2 regions of the Aerococcus sp. BD502 genome follow, and region 1 is predicted to be linked to the other one. Evidence: predicted binding sites of a transcription regulator. Region 1 holds the regulator's gene; the other holds the start of a gene.
What was found. The regulator HrcA, encoded in region 1, represses chaperone genes, less so after heat shock. The targets are predictions, from matches to a motif close to TTAGCACTCNNNNNNNNNGAGTGCTAA.
Positions count from the first base shown of each region.

Region 2: WF803_RS01950 (co-chaperone GroES) is a predicted target of HrcA. The motif match lies at 3,561-3,587, and genes of this name have one in related genera.

Region 1 is NZ_CP147972.1:1,767,011-1,774,999, reverse strand. It holds gene dnaJ (molecular chaperone DnaJ) at 1-86, opposite strand, end outside; gene dnaK (molecular chaperone DnaK) at 168-1,994, opposite strand; gene grpE (nucleotide exchange factor GrpE) at 2,024-2,566, opposite strand; gene hrcA (heat-inducible transcriptional repressor HrcA) at 2,553-3,629, opposite strand; gene WF803_RS08460 (MsnO8 family LLM class oxidoreductase) at 3,821-4,819, shown strand; gene hemW (radical SAM family heme chaperone HemW) at 4,887-6,020, opposite strand; gene ribF (riboflavin biosynthesis protein RibF) at 6,038-7,000, opposite strand; partial or broken gene truB (tRNA pseudouridine(55) synthase TruB) at 6,997-7,848, opposite strand.
Region 2 is NZ_CP147972.1:401,161-409,149, forward strand. It holds gene WF803_RS01940 (Na/Pi cotransporter family protein) at 1-1,348, opposite strand, end outside; gene groL (chaperonin GroEL) at 1,568-3,196, opposite strand; gene WF803_RS01950 (co-chaperone GroES) at 3,258-3,527, opposite strand; gene WF803_RS01955 (redox-sensing transcriptional repressor Rex) at 3,688-4,308, opposite strand; gene WF803_RS01960 (ABC-F family ATP-binding cassette domain-containing protein) at 4,466-6,406, shown strand; gene tsaD (tRNA (adenosine(37)-N6)-threonylcarbamoyltransferase complex transferase subunit TsaD) at 6,446-7,456, opposite strand; gene rimI (ribosomal protein S18-alanine N-acetyltransferase) at 7,493-7,989, opposite strand, start outside.

The DNA.
Region 1 (7,989 bases):
TTTGATAATTTGCGATAAGCACGTTTAATGTCGGACTGGCTAGCATCTCGGTCAAGCCCTAGGATATCATAATAGTCTTTTTGCATGAGCCTTATGCCCCCTCCTTTCTCTTCATAAAAGAAAGCTCCCTGCCAAGGTCTCTCAGGGAGCTTTTGAATTTAAAGTATTTATTCATCGTCTACTTCTTCAAAGTCGGCATCCATGGAGTCATCATTTTCGCCTTTATCGTCCGTTTGACCGGTAGCTTGTTCTTGTTCGGCTTGCGCTTGTTGATAGAGTTTAACCGTCATATCTTGAAGAACTTCGCTCAGTTCATCTTTCTTCGCCTTCATGGCTTCAAGATCATCTTTTTCGCTGGCTTCCTTCAATTCATCACGCAAAGCTTTAGCCTTATCAATATCGGCTTGATCTACTTTTCCTTCCACATCTTTAGTGGTCTTATCTGTTTGGAAAATGAGCTGTTCAACTTCATTTCTCAAATCAGCTTCTTCTTTACGCTTTTCATCGGCTTCTGCGTTGGCTTCTGCATCTTTCATCATGCGATCAATTTCATCATCAGTTAAGCCGGAATTAGATTTAATCGTAATAGCTTGTTCTTTACCTGTTCCTTTGTCCTTAGCGCTAACATTGACAATACCGTTCTTATCAATATCAAAGGTCACTTCAATTTGTGGGATACCACGAGGGGCAGGGTTAATATCCGTTAATTGAAAGCGTCCCAAAGTTTTATTATCAGCAGCCATTGAGCGTTCCCCTTGAAGAACATGAATATCTACGGCCGGTTGGTTATCAGCTGCAGTTGAGAAGATTTGAGATTTAGAGGTAGGAATCGTCGTGTTGCGATCAATCAATTTGGTGAAGACACCGCCCATGGTTTCAATACCTAAGGAAAGAGGGGTCACGTCGAGTAAGACAACATCTTTCACATCGCCAGTGATGACCCCACCTTGAATCGCAGCTCCCATGGCTACAACTTCATCAGGGTTAACAGAGCGGTTAGGGTCTTTGCCGGTTAGGGATTTAACAGCTTCAACAACGGCTGGAATACGAGTTGACCCCCCGACAAGAATAACTTCATCAATTTCATTAGCTTTCATACCCGCATCAGACAATGAGCGACGAACAGGTTCTTTGGTACGATCGACAAGGTCACTGGTCAGTTCATTAAATTTAGCGCGTGTTAATGAAAGTTCTAAGTGCAAAGGACCTGCTTCCCCTGCTGAAATGAAGGGCAAGCTAATTTGCGTAGAAGTCACCCCAGAAAGATCTTTTTTCGCTTTTTCAGCAGCATCTTTTAGACGTTGCATAGCCATCTTATCCTTGGTAAGATCAATGCCATTTTCCTTCTTGAAATGATCAACAAGATAATCCACGATGCGATCATCAAAGTCGTCTCCACCCAGTTTGTTGTCACCGCTAGTAGACAAAACATCAAAGACGCCATCGCCAAGTTCAAGAATAGAAACGTCGAAGGTCCCGCCACCCAAGTCAAACACTAAAACGCGTTCTTCTTGTTCAGTTTTATCGAGACCATAAGCTAAAGCGGCAGCAGTTGGCTCATTAACGATCCGATCAACTGTCAAACCAGCAATCTTACCGGCATCTTTCGTTGCTTGCCGTTGGGCATCGTTAAAGTATGCAGGGACAGTAATCACTGCGTTAGTGACTTTATCTCCTAGGTAATCTTCAGCATAGCCTTTGAGGTATTGTAAGATGTAAGCTGAAATTTGCTCAGGTGAATAATCCTTATCATTGGCATGGGCTTTGTAGCCTTTTTCGCCGATGTGACGTTTAATCGAAGCGACAGAATTAGGGTTGGTTACCATTTGACGTTTTGCCACTTCCCCAACTTGCGTTTCACCATCTTTAAAGGATACAACAGAAGGGGTCGTCCGGTTGCCTTCAGGGTTAGGAATAATAACCGGCTCTCCACCTTCTAATACAGAAACTGCTGAGTTTGTGGTTCCTAAGTCAATACCAATAATCTTAGACATATTATCCTCTCCTTAATAATAAAATGTAATTACTGGGCAATAATAACCATCGCTGGTCGCAATACACGGTCTTTTAACCGATAGCCCTTTTGAAAAACTTCAACAACTTCTTCCGGTTCGTACTGCTCGTTCTTATCCACAGCACTGACAGATTGATGAAGGTTAGGGTCAAATTTTTCGCCTACTGGATTGATCACTTCAATCCCCTCTCGTTTCATCGCTTCCAATACACTCTCGTGCACCATCTCAATCCCTTTCTTGAGATTTTCAGAGGCTTCATCCGTACTATCAATTTGCAAGGCACGCTCTAAATTATCCAAGGAATCAAGCAGTGCCGTAGCCAGAGCTTGCGAACGGTATTTTTCACGATCTTGCCGATCTTTGGCTTGCCGACGATTCATATTTTGGATTTCAGCAGACAAGCGCAAAACTTGATCTTCCTTTTTGGCTAGATCTGCCTTAAGCTCTTCATTTTCTTCCTCTAAGGGTGAAAGCTCCTGCTTTTCCGTTGTTTTTTCGTCTGCATTTTCTTCTCTTGTTTGATCTTCCTTTAAGTTATCATTTTTGTCCAAATTTGCGATCCTCCTGTCTTAAATAGTCCACGATATGCTGACTAATTGCTGTCCGAATCCCTTGGAAGAGACGTGTGACATGCAAGTAAGGCATCGTTTCTGGACCTAACACCGCTAGTTTTACATTATCATCATTTTGCAAAGCTTGTAAAGAGCTCGTGACCAGAGTAAAATTCTCTAAACGTTTATCTTGGAGTTCCTTCCCAAAACGGATTTCAATCCCCTCGACTTGCGTAGAAAGTAAGTCGGTCACCAGGGAGATGTCCCCTAAAAACTGATACAAGCCTTCAATTTGATCAATTAAATCAGCTTCCAGCAGATAGCGAACCAAACGCTCTTCCCCTTCCACTTGAACACGCTGCTCTTTAATTTTTTGAATAATAGGTTCAAATAGCAAATCGTGTTGCAGGAGACTTTGAAAATTCTTATCCAAATAGTCAAAATAGGTTTTCTTTAGCTCGGGGGCAATTTCCTGAATGCATTGACCGATAAATCTATCTTGGACAAGTTGAGTCAGTTGATCAATTGCCTCATGGGAAATGGCACCGGGAAGTAAAATAATTTGATTTTCAACCACACCTTGATCGGTAGCCAAAACCAACATGAGTTTGTAAGGGTTAAGTAAAACTAACTGAAAGCCAATAAGTTTATGTTGAGATAATTTAGGCCCCATCGTGATCGCCACAAAATTAGTTAATTCGGCAAGTGTCTCCGTCGCTTGGGCCATGAGATCAGGCAATTGCAGATAGGAAGCTTCAAAAATCTCATCAATCCGATGCTGATGCTCGTCACTCAAGCCGAGGTCAATATAGCCCGCCTGCTTGGGCAAAATATAATTGACAAAATACCGATAACCAAACTCTGTCGGAATGCGTCCTGAAGAGATATGGGCCTTCGTTAGCAGTCCAGCAACTTCTAATTTAACCATCTCATTGCGGATTGTCGCTGTACTCACTTTAAAAGGTAAAGTTTGGGCAACCGCAACTGAACTAACAGGTTCCTTTAAGCGTGTATAGTTTTCAATGACGCTAAGTAATATCTGCTCTTGGCGCATCGTTAACATCCTATTCACCCCTTTTAGCACTCGATGAGGCTAACTGCTAATGTCTATATGTTATCATGGTTTTTTGGGAATGTCAATGTTAGTCAAGATTTATTTTCAGCGTAAGAACTAGTGCTTTTAAAGACTTATAGTCGAACTTTTGCAGAAGATATCTTATGATAAGAGAGAGTACTATTAAGGGAGGAATTCAAATGAGACTTTCTGTTCATGATCTCATTACGATAAATAAAGCTGCCAATGAAGAAGAAGCCTTCACTAATACTATAACCCTTGCCAAACATCTGGATCACTGGGGTTACCACCGCCACTGGATGGCCGAGCACCATAGCATGGACCACCATTTAAGTTCCGCACCTGAAATTACAGCTGCTTATCTCGCTGCTAAAACAGAGCAAATCCGAGTGGGGACAGGTGGCACCATGATTATGCATTATGCCCCTTATAAGCTAGCCGAAACTTTTAATACGTTAGCAAGCTTAGCACCGGGACGAGTCGACTTGGGTCTCGGCCGCGCCGCTGGTGGCGGGAATTATGCCATTACAGCCTTAGCGGAGGGACGGCAAGTTAAAACCAGCGATCAATATGAACGCGTAGAAAAAATTTTAGCCCTATTAGAGGGGGAGGCCAAAGAGGACCCCATACTCAGTCGTGTGAAAGTCACCCCTAATCCTGAAACTAAAGCCTTGCCCTGGCTACTAGGAGCGACGGGAAATTCTGCTAAAAAGGCTGGGGACTTCGGCCTAGGTTATAGTTTCGCTAAATTTTTTGGCGTCAAAAATGATCCTGGAGTTTTTGACGCCTATCGTAATGCTTTTCAACCCAGTTCCTTTTTTACGGAGCCTTATATTATCTCCAGTTATCAAATTATTGCAGCTGATTCCCTAGAAGAAGCTAACTACCTCGCCAAACCTATTGAAGTTCAGCGTGTCAATCAAGTAGGTTCTGGTCCAAATCCTTTACTCACACCTGAGGAGGCTAAGGACTATCAATTTACCCCAGCAGAAGAAAATATCTTAGAAGAGGCTTACGAGAATCGCTTCTTAATTAAAGGCGATCCGGAAAGCATTGAAAAAATAATGACGGATGAGGAGGAGCGCTTCGGCTTTAATGAATTAATGATTTACTCCCCGATTTTCCCTTTTGAAAAACGCCTACGCAGTTACGAAATATTAAAGGAAATTTTCTTGTAAAGTCGATCTGTTGTTAAAAATAAAAGCTCAATGCCAACAAATCAGCTGTTTGGCATTGAGCTTTTTTCTACGTGAGTAAAAATTCTTGAAAAGCTTCATTACCTAGGAATAAACCATGAGGAGTTAAGGCAATTTGCCGGCCTTTTTGCATGAGTAGGCCTTCTTCTTTTAAGCGAGCAATTTGCTCGGCATATAGTTCTTCGGCATCTAGCTTAAATTTAGCTTCGAAATGGTCCAAGTCAACCCCTTTGCGCCTTCTCAGGCCAAGAAACATCTCCTCTTCAATCTGCTCTGCTTTGGTCAATACCTTTTCCCTTAATACAGCGGAGCCTGAGCGAATCCCCTGCAAATAGTGTTGGATAGGGCCAAAGTTTTGATAGCGTCTTCCGGATAAATAACCATGAGCTCCAGCACCAAAGCCAAAATATTCCTCATTGGCCCAGTAAATTAAATTATGCTTGGACTCATAGCCCGGCTTACCATAATTACTAATTTCATAATGATCAAAGCCTTCAGCTTGCATACGAGCGATAACCAGCTGAAACATTTCCGCTTCTTCGTCTTGCGTGGGTAAATTTAATTTGCCCTGGCGCATTAGATTGTAAAAAACCGTCTTATTTTCCAAAATAAGCGAATAAATGGAATAATGAGGAAGGTTCAGCCGGAAGGCAATATCCAGTGTTTGCTCAAATTCCGTGTAGCTTTGCCGTGGCAGGCCAAAAATTAAATCGATGGAAACATTCGTAAAGGAAGAAGCTTTAACAATTTGTAAAGCCTCTAGGGCTTCCTCCGCACTGTGCTGCCGGCCAATACGCTTGAGTAAGGCATTATCAAAAGCTTGCACACCGATACTCAGCCGATTGATCCCACACTGCTTTAAAGTGTTCAGTAATTCAGTGGTAATATCATTAGGGTTCATTTCAAACGTCACTTCAATATTGGGTGACCAATGAGTATATTTTTTAAGCCCCGTAAATAATTTTTCAATCTGTGCACTCGTCAAAGTGGAAGGCGTCCCTCCCCCCACATAGATCGTTTTAATTTCTTCTGCCGCCAACTCCTCGGCATAAAGCCCAAACTCATGGCAACAGGCTTCTATATAATCATCGACGGGCTGGCCTTCCAAGAATACTTTATTAAAATCACAATAATAGCAAATATGGCTACAAAAAGGAATATGAATATAAATTGCCTTGGCCATATAACCTCCTTAATCTATTAGGCGTCTATGTGTGGGTAGATAGCAAGGCGATCTTCAAAATAGCTCTGAACATTTTTTTGATCTTCTTTCATTTGGGCTATTAGAGGTTGGGGGCCTTGAAATTTTTCTTCAGGACGTAAGTACTGGTGCCAGTAAACCGTCAATTCCTCCCCATAGATATCTTCTGAAAAGTTTAAAATATTAATTTCAACGGTTTTCTGTCCCCCCGACTCAAACGTCGGATTGTGACCGATAGAGGCCATGCCCATGTATAAGGAATGATTAACCTTCACTTCAACCGCATAGACACCTATTTTAGGCAAAACAGATTGAGAAGCAATGGCCAGATTGGCTGTTGGAAAACCTAGCTTACGCCCTCTTTTTTTTCCATGTATCACACGTCCCAAATTAAAATAGGGATAGCCTAGGCTCATGTTTATGACTTGAATCGGTTCTGTGGTGATGGCTTTTTTGAGTCGTCGTGTTGAAATTTTATGTTCACCCAAAACGACTTCAGGAACTGTAATAATGTGAAAGCGGCCCTTAGCAAACTGCGGTAATGTGTCCATATTAGCAAACTGGGCTTTCCCGAAGGTGTAATCAAAACCGGCCACGACTGTATCAGCACCCAAGCCGACAACATATTGATCAACAAATTCCTGAGGAGAAAGTTGATAAAAGGCGCTGGTATACTGCATGATATACAACCGATCAACGCCAAAATACTTCATGAGCTTTTCCTTTTCGGCAATGGTTGTTAGATATTGAAACTGCTTAATATCAAGGGGTTCATGCATGGTCGCGGGTGCACAATCAAAAGTAAGCACCGCCAGCGGCAAATCCTTTTTAAAAGCAAGTTCACGCGCCACTTTTAAAAGTTTTTGATGGCCCCGATGAACACCATCAAAAAAACCTAAGGCTAAAATAACGGGCTCCTTTTTAAAGCTGTGACATGGGTGGTGTAAGCGAATTGTTTTCATTCTGCACCTCCTGGAAACATTTTTTCCGGTTTAATCTGATGAGGTTTTTCCGGATGTTTTTTATAAATACCAAAAACTTTCCCTTTAAAGCAGGCCTGCACAGGTAATTGGCAGCGAAGCTTGGCAGGCAGAACCTCTAAAGGCAGAACTTGACCATTTTTGACACCGAATTGGAGCTCCAAGGGCACCTTCCAGATGGGAAAATGAGTTAGCGCATAGCTCATAGGCCTAAGGAAAGTGGTTTGGCCAGCAGCAATTTGCCCTTCTATTTCCTCTAAGGTGCTGGCGTCCTCACAGTTAAAAGAACCAGCCCCAATCCGTGTGAGTTGAGTCATGGTAGCGAGCGTACCCAATTCCTGCCCCAATTGTACAGCTAAAGTCCGAATATAAGTTCCCTTGCTGCAGGTGACTTGAAAAGCAAAGCTTTGCTGTTTCTTGTGAGCATTGTAATGGCTAGGCGAAGTAATGAGGAATTCGTCAATGTGAACATGCCGCTTTGGGCGCGTCACTGGCAGACCTTGGCGAGCATATTCATAAAGCCGCTTCCCATTCACTTTAACAGCAGAATACATCGGCGGAATTTGGACAAGTTCTCCTTCTAAATGCCTGGCGGCAGCTTGAATTCTTTCATCCGAATAAGGTTCATTAATGGCTTCCTGAGCCACAGTTTCACCTTCCAGATCTTCGGTTTCCGTTTGAAAGCCTAGGGTAATTTCGCCAGTATAAGTTTTCTTAGCAGCTTGCAGGTATTCGACTAGTCGTGTAGCTTGGCCGACACAAATCGGTAAAATGCCCGCCACCGTGGGGTCCAAAGTACCGGCATGGCCCACTTTTTTTGTATGCAAAAGTCGGCGTAGCTGTTAAACACAATCATGGCTCGTTAGCCCGCGCTCCTTCCATAAGCAAATAATCCCATTCATTTTATCACCCGCTTATCTTGTCATATTCTTAGTCATTATAGCATGCAGAAAATAATTACTAAACTAAAG
Region 2 (7,989 bases), 480 kb from region 1:
CAAATTCAGAGAAACTGCGGTTTTGGTCATGCAACTCTTCGGCCAAGTCGCACAAGTTAATGGCATGGTCCCCAATCCGCTCCAAGTCGGTGGCAATTTTTAGGAAGAGGCCACTCGAGTATAAGCCCGATTGCGGTAATTCATTGGCCATCATTTGTGACGTGAAAGAGATAATGGCCCGGTTCAGTTGGTCGATTGATTTTTCCCGGTCATGGATGGCCATAAAAACTTCTTCATCAAAAGCGATCACAATCTGAAAAGTTTCATGCAGGTTCAAAGTCACCAGTTCCAACATGTGTTGCACTTCGCGGAACAATTGCGTCATCGCCAAGGCGTTACTCCCGAAGTGGAAATCTTGGTCTAACAGGTCAAAATTTAAGAATTCCACCACACTAGGCACAGCAGGTTGCGGCTTTTCGGGGACTAAATGCTTGGCCCAACTCACCAAATGATAGCCAAAGGGCAAGAGGACAAGGGTCGTCACCACATTGAAAATGGTGTGCACGTTAGCAATTTGAGCAGCCGGATTATTGGGCGTCAATTTCATCATCACCGAAGTAAAAGGTGTGGTTAAGGTAATCAAAACAAATAAGGCCGCCCCGATAATATTGAAGATCACGTGGATGACCGCCGCACGTTTGCCGTTCGTGTCTGAGCCAATCGCGCCAATGACAGAGGTGATACAGGTCCCAATGTTTTGTCCGAATAAAATAAAGATCGCTTGCGGTAAGCCCAGCACTCCGCTCAGGGCCATGGCTTGAAGAATCCCTACAGAGGCAGAAGAAGACTGAATAATAGCGGTAAAGCCAGCACCCACAAGGATCCCCAAGAAGGGATTTTCAAAATAAGTTAAAATATTGACAAAATTAGGGTTGGAACGCAAGGGCGCCATAGCATCAGACATCATATTCATCCCAATAAATAAGACCCCAAGACCCGCAAAAATGGTCCCAAAGGCATTGATCTTTTTATCTTTGATGAAGAAAATCAAGGCCACCCCGACAAAGGCCAGAATAGGGGCTAGTGTGGTCACATCCAAAGCGACTAACTGCCCAGTAATGGTCGTCCCGATGTTGGCTCCCATGATCAGCCACACAGCATTTTTCAGCTGCATAATACCCGCATTAACAAAGCCAACAATCATTAAGGTAGTCGCACTGGAAGACTGGACCAAGGCAGTCACTAAAGCTCCCACGAGAACACCGACAAAGCGATTTGCTGTCAGGCGCTCTAGAATGTCGCGCAGGCGATCACCAGCGGCCATCTCCAAGCCATTCGTCATCATCTGCATGCCATATAAGAAGAGAGCTAAACCTCCCAGCAAACCGAGAAAACTCGCCAAATTCATTTACCGACACTCCTATCTACTGTCAATAAGCACTGCATTCAATGTATCTTATTTATTTTTCCTTGGCAAGTAAAATTTAAAAAACTTTAAGCGATCAAGAAAGAATCAATTAAATTGAAGACCTTTACTTGCCCGCCCTCATCCCTTCCTTTTGCGCGTCATTTTTTACCCACAAAAAAAGCCTAGTGCCGAAGCACTAGGCGTTAGGAAGGGCTAATTTTAGTACATTCCCATTCCTGGATTACCGGCAGGCATTTCTGGTGTATCTTTTTCTTCAGGACGATCAGCGACAACAGCTTCTGTGCTGAGGATAAGACCTGCCACGGAGCCAGCATTTTGCAAGGCTGAACGCGAAACTTTGGTAGGGTCAACAATACCCGCGTCGATCATGTTCACCCATTCATTCTTCGCAGCATCTAAGCCGACACCGAGATCTTTGCTGTGAATACGTTCAACAATCACAGAACCTTCTTCGCCAGCGTTTTCCACAATTTGACGAACCGGTTCTTCAAGCGCACGGGCCACAATGCGAGCACCGGTCGCTTCATCACCTTCAAGCGTGTCGAGTAATTTAACCACATCGCTTTGAACGTTCATGTAAGCTGTTCCCCCACCAGCGACAATGCCTTCTTCAACGGCGGCACGGGTGGCGTTAAGGGCGTCTTCAATGCGTAGCTTACGTTCTTTTTGTTCGGATTCGGTGGCAGCACCGACTTTAACGACGGCTACCCCACCCGCTAATTTAGCGAGGCGTTCTTGTAATTTTTCACGGTCATAATCAGACGTCGAGTCTTCGATTTGTTTTTTGATCAGGGCAATACGTTGTTCCAATTGTTCCTTGCTGCCTGCACCAGAAACAACGGTCGTATGATCCTTAGTGACAACAACACGGCCAGCTTGACCGAGGTGGTTAAGGGTCGCATCCTTCAATTCCAAGCCGAGATCTTCCGTGATCACTTGGCCGCCGGTGAGGATGGCGAGGTCTTCTAATTGTTCCTTACGACGGTCACCAAAGCCAGGAGCCTTCACGGCAACAACATTCATGGTTCCACGTAATTTATTGAGGACTAAGGTTGGCAAAGCTTCCCCTTCAACATCATCTGCTACAATGAGGAGGCTCTTACCTTGTTGAACAAGTTGTTCAAGCAATGGAAGAATATCTTGGATATTGGTAATCTTGCGGTCAGTGAGCAAAATGTAAGGATCATCCAAAGCAGCTTCCATTTTTTCATCGTCCGTTACCATGTATTGGGAGAGGTAGCCGCGATCGAATTGCATCCCTTCCACCACATCCAATGTGGTATCGATGGATTTCGATTCTTCAACAGTGATAACACCGTCTTCGCCTACTTTTTCCATGGCACTAGCAATCAATTCACCAATTTCTTCGTCACCACTAGAAATGGCAGCTACACTAGCGATGGCTTCCTTGTCTTCAACTTTAACAGAGTGTTCTTTTAAGCCAGCAACAGCTTTGCGAATTGCTTTGTCAATCCCCCGGCGAATGCCCACTGGGTTAGCGCCTGCTGTAACGTTTTTCAAGCCTTCGTGAACAATCGCTTGCGTTAAAATGGTTGCGGTCGTAGTCCCATCGCCAGCCACGTCGTTCGTTTTAGAGGCGACTTCAGCGACTAACTTAGCCCCCATATTTTCATAGTGGTCTTCGAGTTCAATCTCCTTGGCAATCGTCACCCCATCATTGGTAATCAAAGGTGAGCCAAAGCTTTGTTCTAAAACAACGTTACGTCCTTTAGGCCCTAAGGTAATTTTTACCGTATCAGCAAGTGTGTCAATCCCCTTAACGAGGGCTTGGCGGGCTGAATCTGAGAATTTAATGTCCTTTGTCATAATTTATCACCTCAAAATGTTCTAGCTGAAAAGTAAAGTTAAACTCAATTTTTGGCTAAATTTATGCGAGAACCGCAATAATATCTTTAGCCTTGAGCACTAAATAATCTTCGCCATCATAGCTGATTTCGGTCCCAGCATATTTCTCAAAAAGAATCCGGTCGCCTTCCTTCACTGGCGCCTTGAAATCTTCGGTATCTTCAGCGACAGCCACAACTTTTCCAATAAAAGGGTTTTCTTGGGAAGCTGATGGTAAAACAATGCCAGAAGCCGTTTTTTCTTCTGTTTCTTCTAATTGCACCAAAACACGCTCATTTAACGGTTTAATCATCTTACAACCTCCATAATTCGAAACTTAATGCACTTAGCACTCGATTAGATCAAGTGCTAATTCCTATTCCCTATACTAGACCATTTACCCATAAAAAGCAAGGTTTTTATTGACATTTTTTGACCTTTAAGAAAAAAGCCAGGTACTAACCTGACTTTTCCTAGTGATGATTCACATAATAGATGAGGGTTTGCAGTTCATTAGCGAGGTCCACCGTTTGCACATTCATCCAAACAGGGACATTCAAATGTGCCGTGGTGAAATTTAAAATCCCCTTGACATTTGCGTCGGCAAGACGGTCAGTAATGTCTTGGGCCGCTTCTTTCGGCACCGTGAGGATAACGGTCGTAATTTTTCGCTGGGTCAATTCCTGAACGATTTGCTCAGGGCTGTAAATCGGCACGTCATGCATTTGGCTGCCAATTTTTTTAGGATCACTGTCAAAAGCGACGGAAATATGAATCTGATTAGAGCGTTTAAAATTATAACTGATTAAGGCCTGGCCCAAATGGCCGACCCCCACAATCGCAACTTCGGTCAATTGATCCTGGCTCAGCACCGTCTTAAAAAATTCAACCAAATCTAAAACATCATAGCCATAGCCCCGCTTGCCCAAGGTTCCAAAATAAGAAAAGTCCCGGCGAATCGTCGCACTATCGATCTGCAAAGCTTCCCCCAACTCTTCTGAAGAAATCCGAGAATAGCCTAGCGCTTTAAAATGTTTCAAACTGCGATAATAGAGAACCAAGCGCCGGGCTGTTGCTTTTGGAATTTTATTCATAATTCGCTCCTCTCACCGGGGACAAGTCCCCACCTTCAGCATGTATTGTACCAAGACCCAAGCGATTAGGCAATAAGACATCTCTGAACAAAAATGGTCGAGCCTTGGGGTTAGGCTATGCTAAACTAAACATACTAAGAGAAATGTGGTGTGAATCATGATTGTACTTCAAGGCAATAATCTCGCCCGTTATTTTGGGGCGGAGGAACTGTTTGCCAATTTAAATATTACCATCCAAAACCATAGTCGCATTGCCCTCATCGGCAGGAATGGCAGCGGCAAGTCAACCCTGCTTAAAATTCTCACCGGCCTTAGCGAACCGGACGAGGGACAGGTGTACAAAAAACGCGGCCTAAGCATTGCCTATATGGACCAGCACAGCGGGCTCATGAGTGAGCAAACGATCTACGAGGAAATGCGGGCGGTGTTTAAGGAAGACTTGGCCTTACTCAAAAAAGCCGAAAAAGCCGCCGAAGAGCTTGCAGAACTGGCCGACGCTACGAAAAGCGTTGCCTACCAAGCTAGCCTGGACCGCTATGATCGCTTACAAGAAAAAATTCAAGTGCGGCAAGCCTATGCGGTGGACTCCCGCATTAAAATGGTGCTGAACGGCTTCCAGTTTGGCGAAGAAATGTATGACCAACCCATTAGTACCCTCTCCGGCGGCCAGCGAACCCGGCTCGCTCTGGCCAAGGTGCTCCTTGAAGCCCCTGATATTTTAATTCTTGACGAGCCGACTAACCATTTAGATATCGATAGCTTGAACTGGCTGGAGCAGGAATTGCCCAAATACCATGGCGCCCTCCTGCTCGTCAGCCACGACCGCTACTTCCTGAACGCCGTGACCAATGAGACAGTGGAAATGACTGCCCGTTCTCTTGAGCATTATGCCGGTAATTACGACTTCTACCTTAAAGAAAAAGCGGCTCGCTTGGAACGGCAAGAAAAAGCCTACGAAAAACAGCAAAAACGAATTGCCGAGTTAGAAGATTACGTGCAAAAAAATATTGCCCGGGCCTCGACCACAAAAATGGCCCAAAGCCGCCGTAAGCAGCTGGAGAAAATGGAGCGCTTAGAAAAGCCCACGACCGCTAGCCGGTTAGCCCACATGGATTTCCACGTGGCCCAGGAAAGCGGGCAAAAAGTTTTAGAATTGGATCAAGTGGGGGTGGGCTACGATACTCTACTCTCTGCTCCGATCAATTTAGATTTAAGGAAGGAAGAAGTGGTCGCAGTGGTCGGGCCTAACGGGATCGGTAAGTCCACTTTGTTAAAAACAATTATCGGCGAACTTCCTGCCTGGCAAGGAAAAATCCACTTCGGGGCCCATGTCAGCGTAGGCTACTATGACCAGGAACTTGGGAATCTGCGCTCGAAAAAGGATGTCCTCCACGAAATCTGGGACGAGCACCCCCTCATGAGCGAAGAAGCGGTACGAACCCTGCTCGGCCGTTTTCTCTTCTCAGGCGATGAGGTCAAGAAAACCGTGCGAAGCCTATCTGGTGGGGAAAAAGCCCGGCTCGAACTGGCCCAACTCTCCCTTGAGCACGATAATCTCTTGCTTTTGGACGAGCCAACTAACCACTTGGACATTCCTTCCAAGGAAGTATTAGAAGAAGCGCTCGATGCTTATGATGGCACCATCCTATTTGTCAGCCACGATCGCTATTTCATTAACCGCTTGGCGGATCAGGTGCTAGAAATTTCCGCTACAGGTTCCAAACTCTACCTGGGCGACTATGATTACTACTTAAACAAAAAAGCCGAGGAAAAGGCCCGGGCGGCTGCCACGCAAAAAACCACTCCCATAGAAAAAGGAAGCCCGAAGAAAAAAGAAAACTCCTCAAAAAGTCGAGATAGTGCTCGGGAAGCGCGGAAAGTGAAACGGCAAATTCAAGCGCAAGAAGAAAAAATTCAGAAGCTAGAAGAAGAAATTGCGGAATTAGAAGAAGCGATGACCCAGCCAGATATCTTCACGGATCAGGAAAAAATTGCTGGCTATCACGAAAATGTCCAAGCAAAAAAAGCTAACTTACAAGAAGCGCTAGCCACTTGGGAAGACCTCTTCCTCACCTTAGAAGCTTATGAGAATGAGTAAAAAGCATGCCCCCATGACAGGTTGGGGCATGCTTTTTTCTTAGGCAAAGTCTAAACTTGGTATCGCATCTAAACTTAAATCTGCAAAGTCGCCTTGCCGGTAATTTTCATAAGCAGCGGCGCCAATCATCGCCGCATTATCACCGCATAAGCTAATGGGAGGAAAATCTACCTTCACCTCTGGAGCTTCCTGAGACAAGCGTTGAGTCAAAGCATGGCGCAAACCTTGATTGGCTGCTACTCCCCCACAAACAATGACTTGCTTAACCGGTTTTTCCAGCACAGCCTGGCAAGTTTTCTCTACAAGCACCTCCACGGCTGCCGCCTGGAAACTCGCTGCAATATCCACAGCCTCCCAACTTTCCCCGCGTTGCTTCATATTATGCAGGTGATTAATCACTGCCGACTTCAAGCCACTGAAACTAAAATCATAGCTACCATCGCCAAGCATCGGACGTGGGAAGTTATAAATATCTTGGCCCTTTTGTGCTAATTCATCCATGGGTTTGCCTGCGGGGTAAGGCAAATCTAAGACGCGGCCAATTTTATCATAAGCTTCTCCCACCGCATCATCGCGCGTGTCGCCAATCTTAACAAAGTTATTGGGCGCCTGCATGTAAAGCAATTCTGTATGTCCGCCACTGACCACCAAGGCTAAGGCAGGGTAGTGTTCTCCGTTCACCAAGCGATTTGCATAGACATGGCCCACCAAGTGATTGACCCCAATGAGCGGCAAGCCATGAACGAGAGCCAGGGTTTTGGCGGCTGTTAAGCCAATCAGTAAAGCCCCCACTAGTCCGGGTCCCTTAGTCACTGCAATAGCTGCAATATCAGCCATGGTAAGGTCAGCTTTTTCGAGGGCCATGGCAATGATCTGATTAATCTGCTCCACATGGTGGCGGCTCGCAATTTCAGGCACCACCCCACCAAAGCGCATATGGCTTTTCACCTGAGTGGCCACAATATTACTGCGCAGATGGCGACCGTCCTCAATCACTGCCGCACTGGTTTCATCACAGCTTGTTTCTATTGCTAAAATATTAACTCCCATACAAACCTCCTCATTCTGCTATTTTAAAAAGCGCTCCTAATCCGCGCTAGTCACCAAGCAAGCCAGCAAAATTGCCGATTCGCCTGTTTGCTGGTAGTAATTTTTCCGCTCACCCGTAATGAAAAAACCTCGTTTTTTATAAAACGCCTGAGCCTTTACATTGCCTTCCCTCACTTCTAACGTTAATTTAACGCAATGCAGGCGGCGGGCATAATGCTTGGCTTCCTTCAGTAAATAAGACCCCAGACCCCGGCCTTGCCAAGCGGGCAGGAGTAAAAAATTAGAAATATGTAGGGTTAGAGCTTGCTTGCGGCAAGCTAGAAAACCCAAAAGCAAGCCATCTAAATAGGCTAGTAAATAAGCGGAATTCTGGCGCCCAACCATATCGAAGTAAAAATCCTCCGCCCGCCACCACAAGCGCCCATAAGCCAAGCGCTCCACCGCTAACATTTCGCCAATTGCCCCCGCTTGGCCAAAAGTAAAGGTCACCTGCTGGCCTTGATAATGGTAGGGCTTAGGCAAGGGCAAAAGTG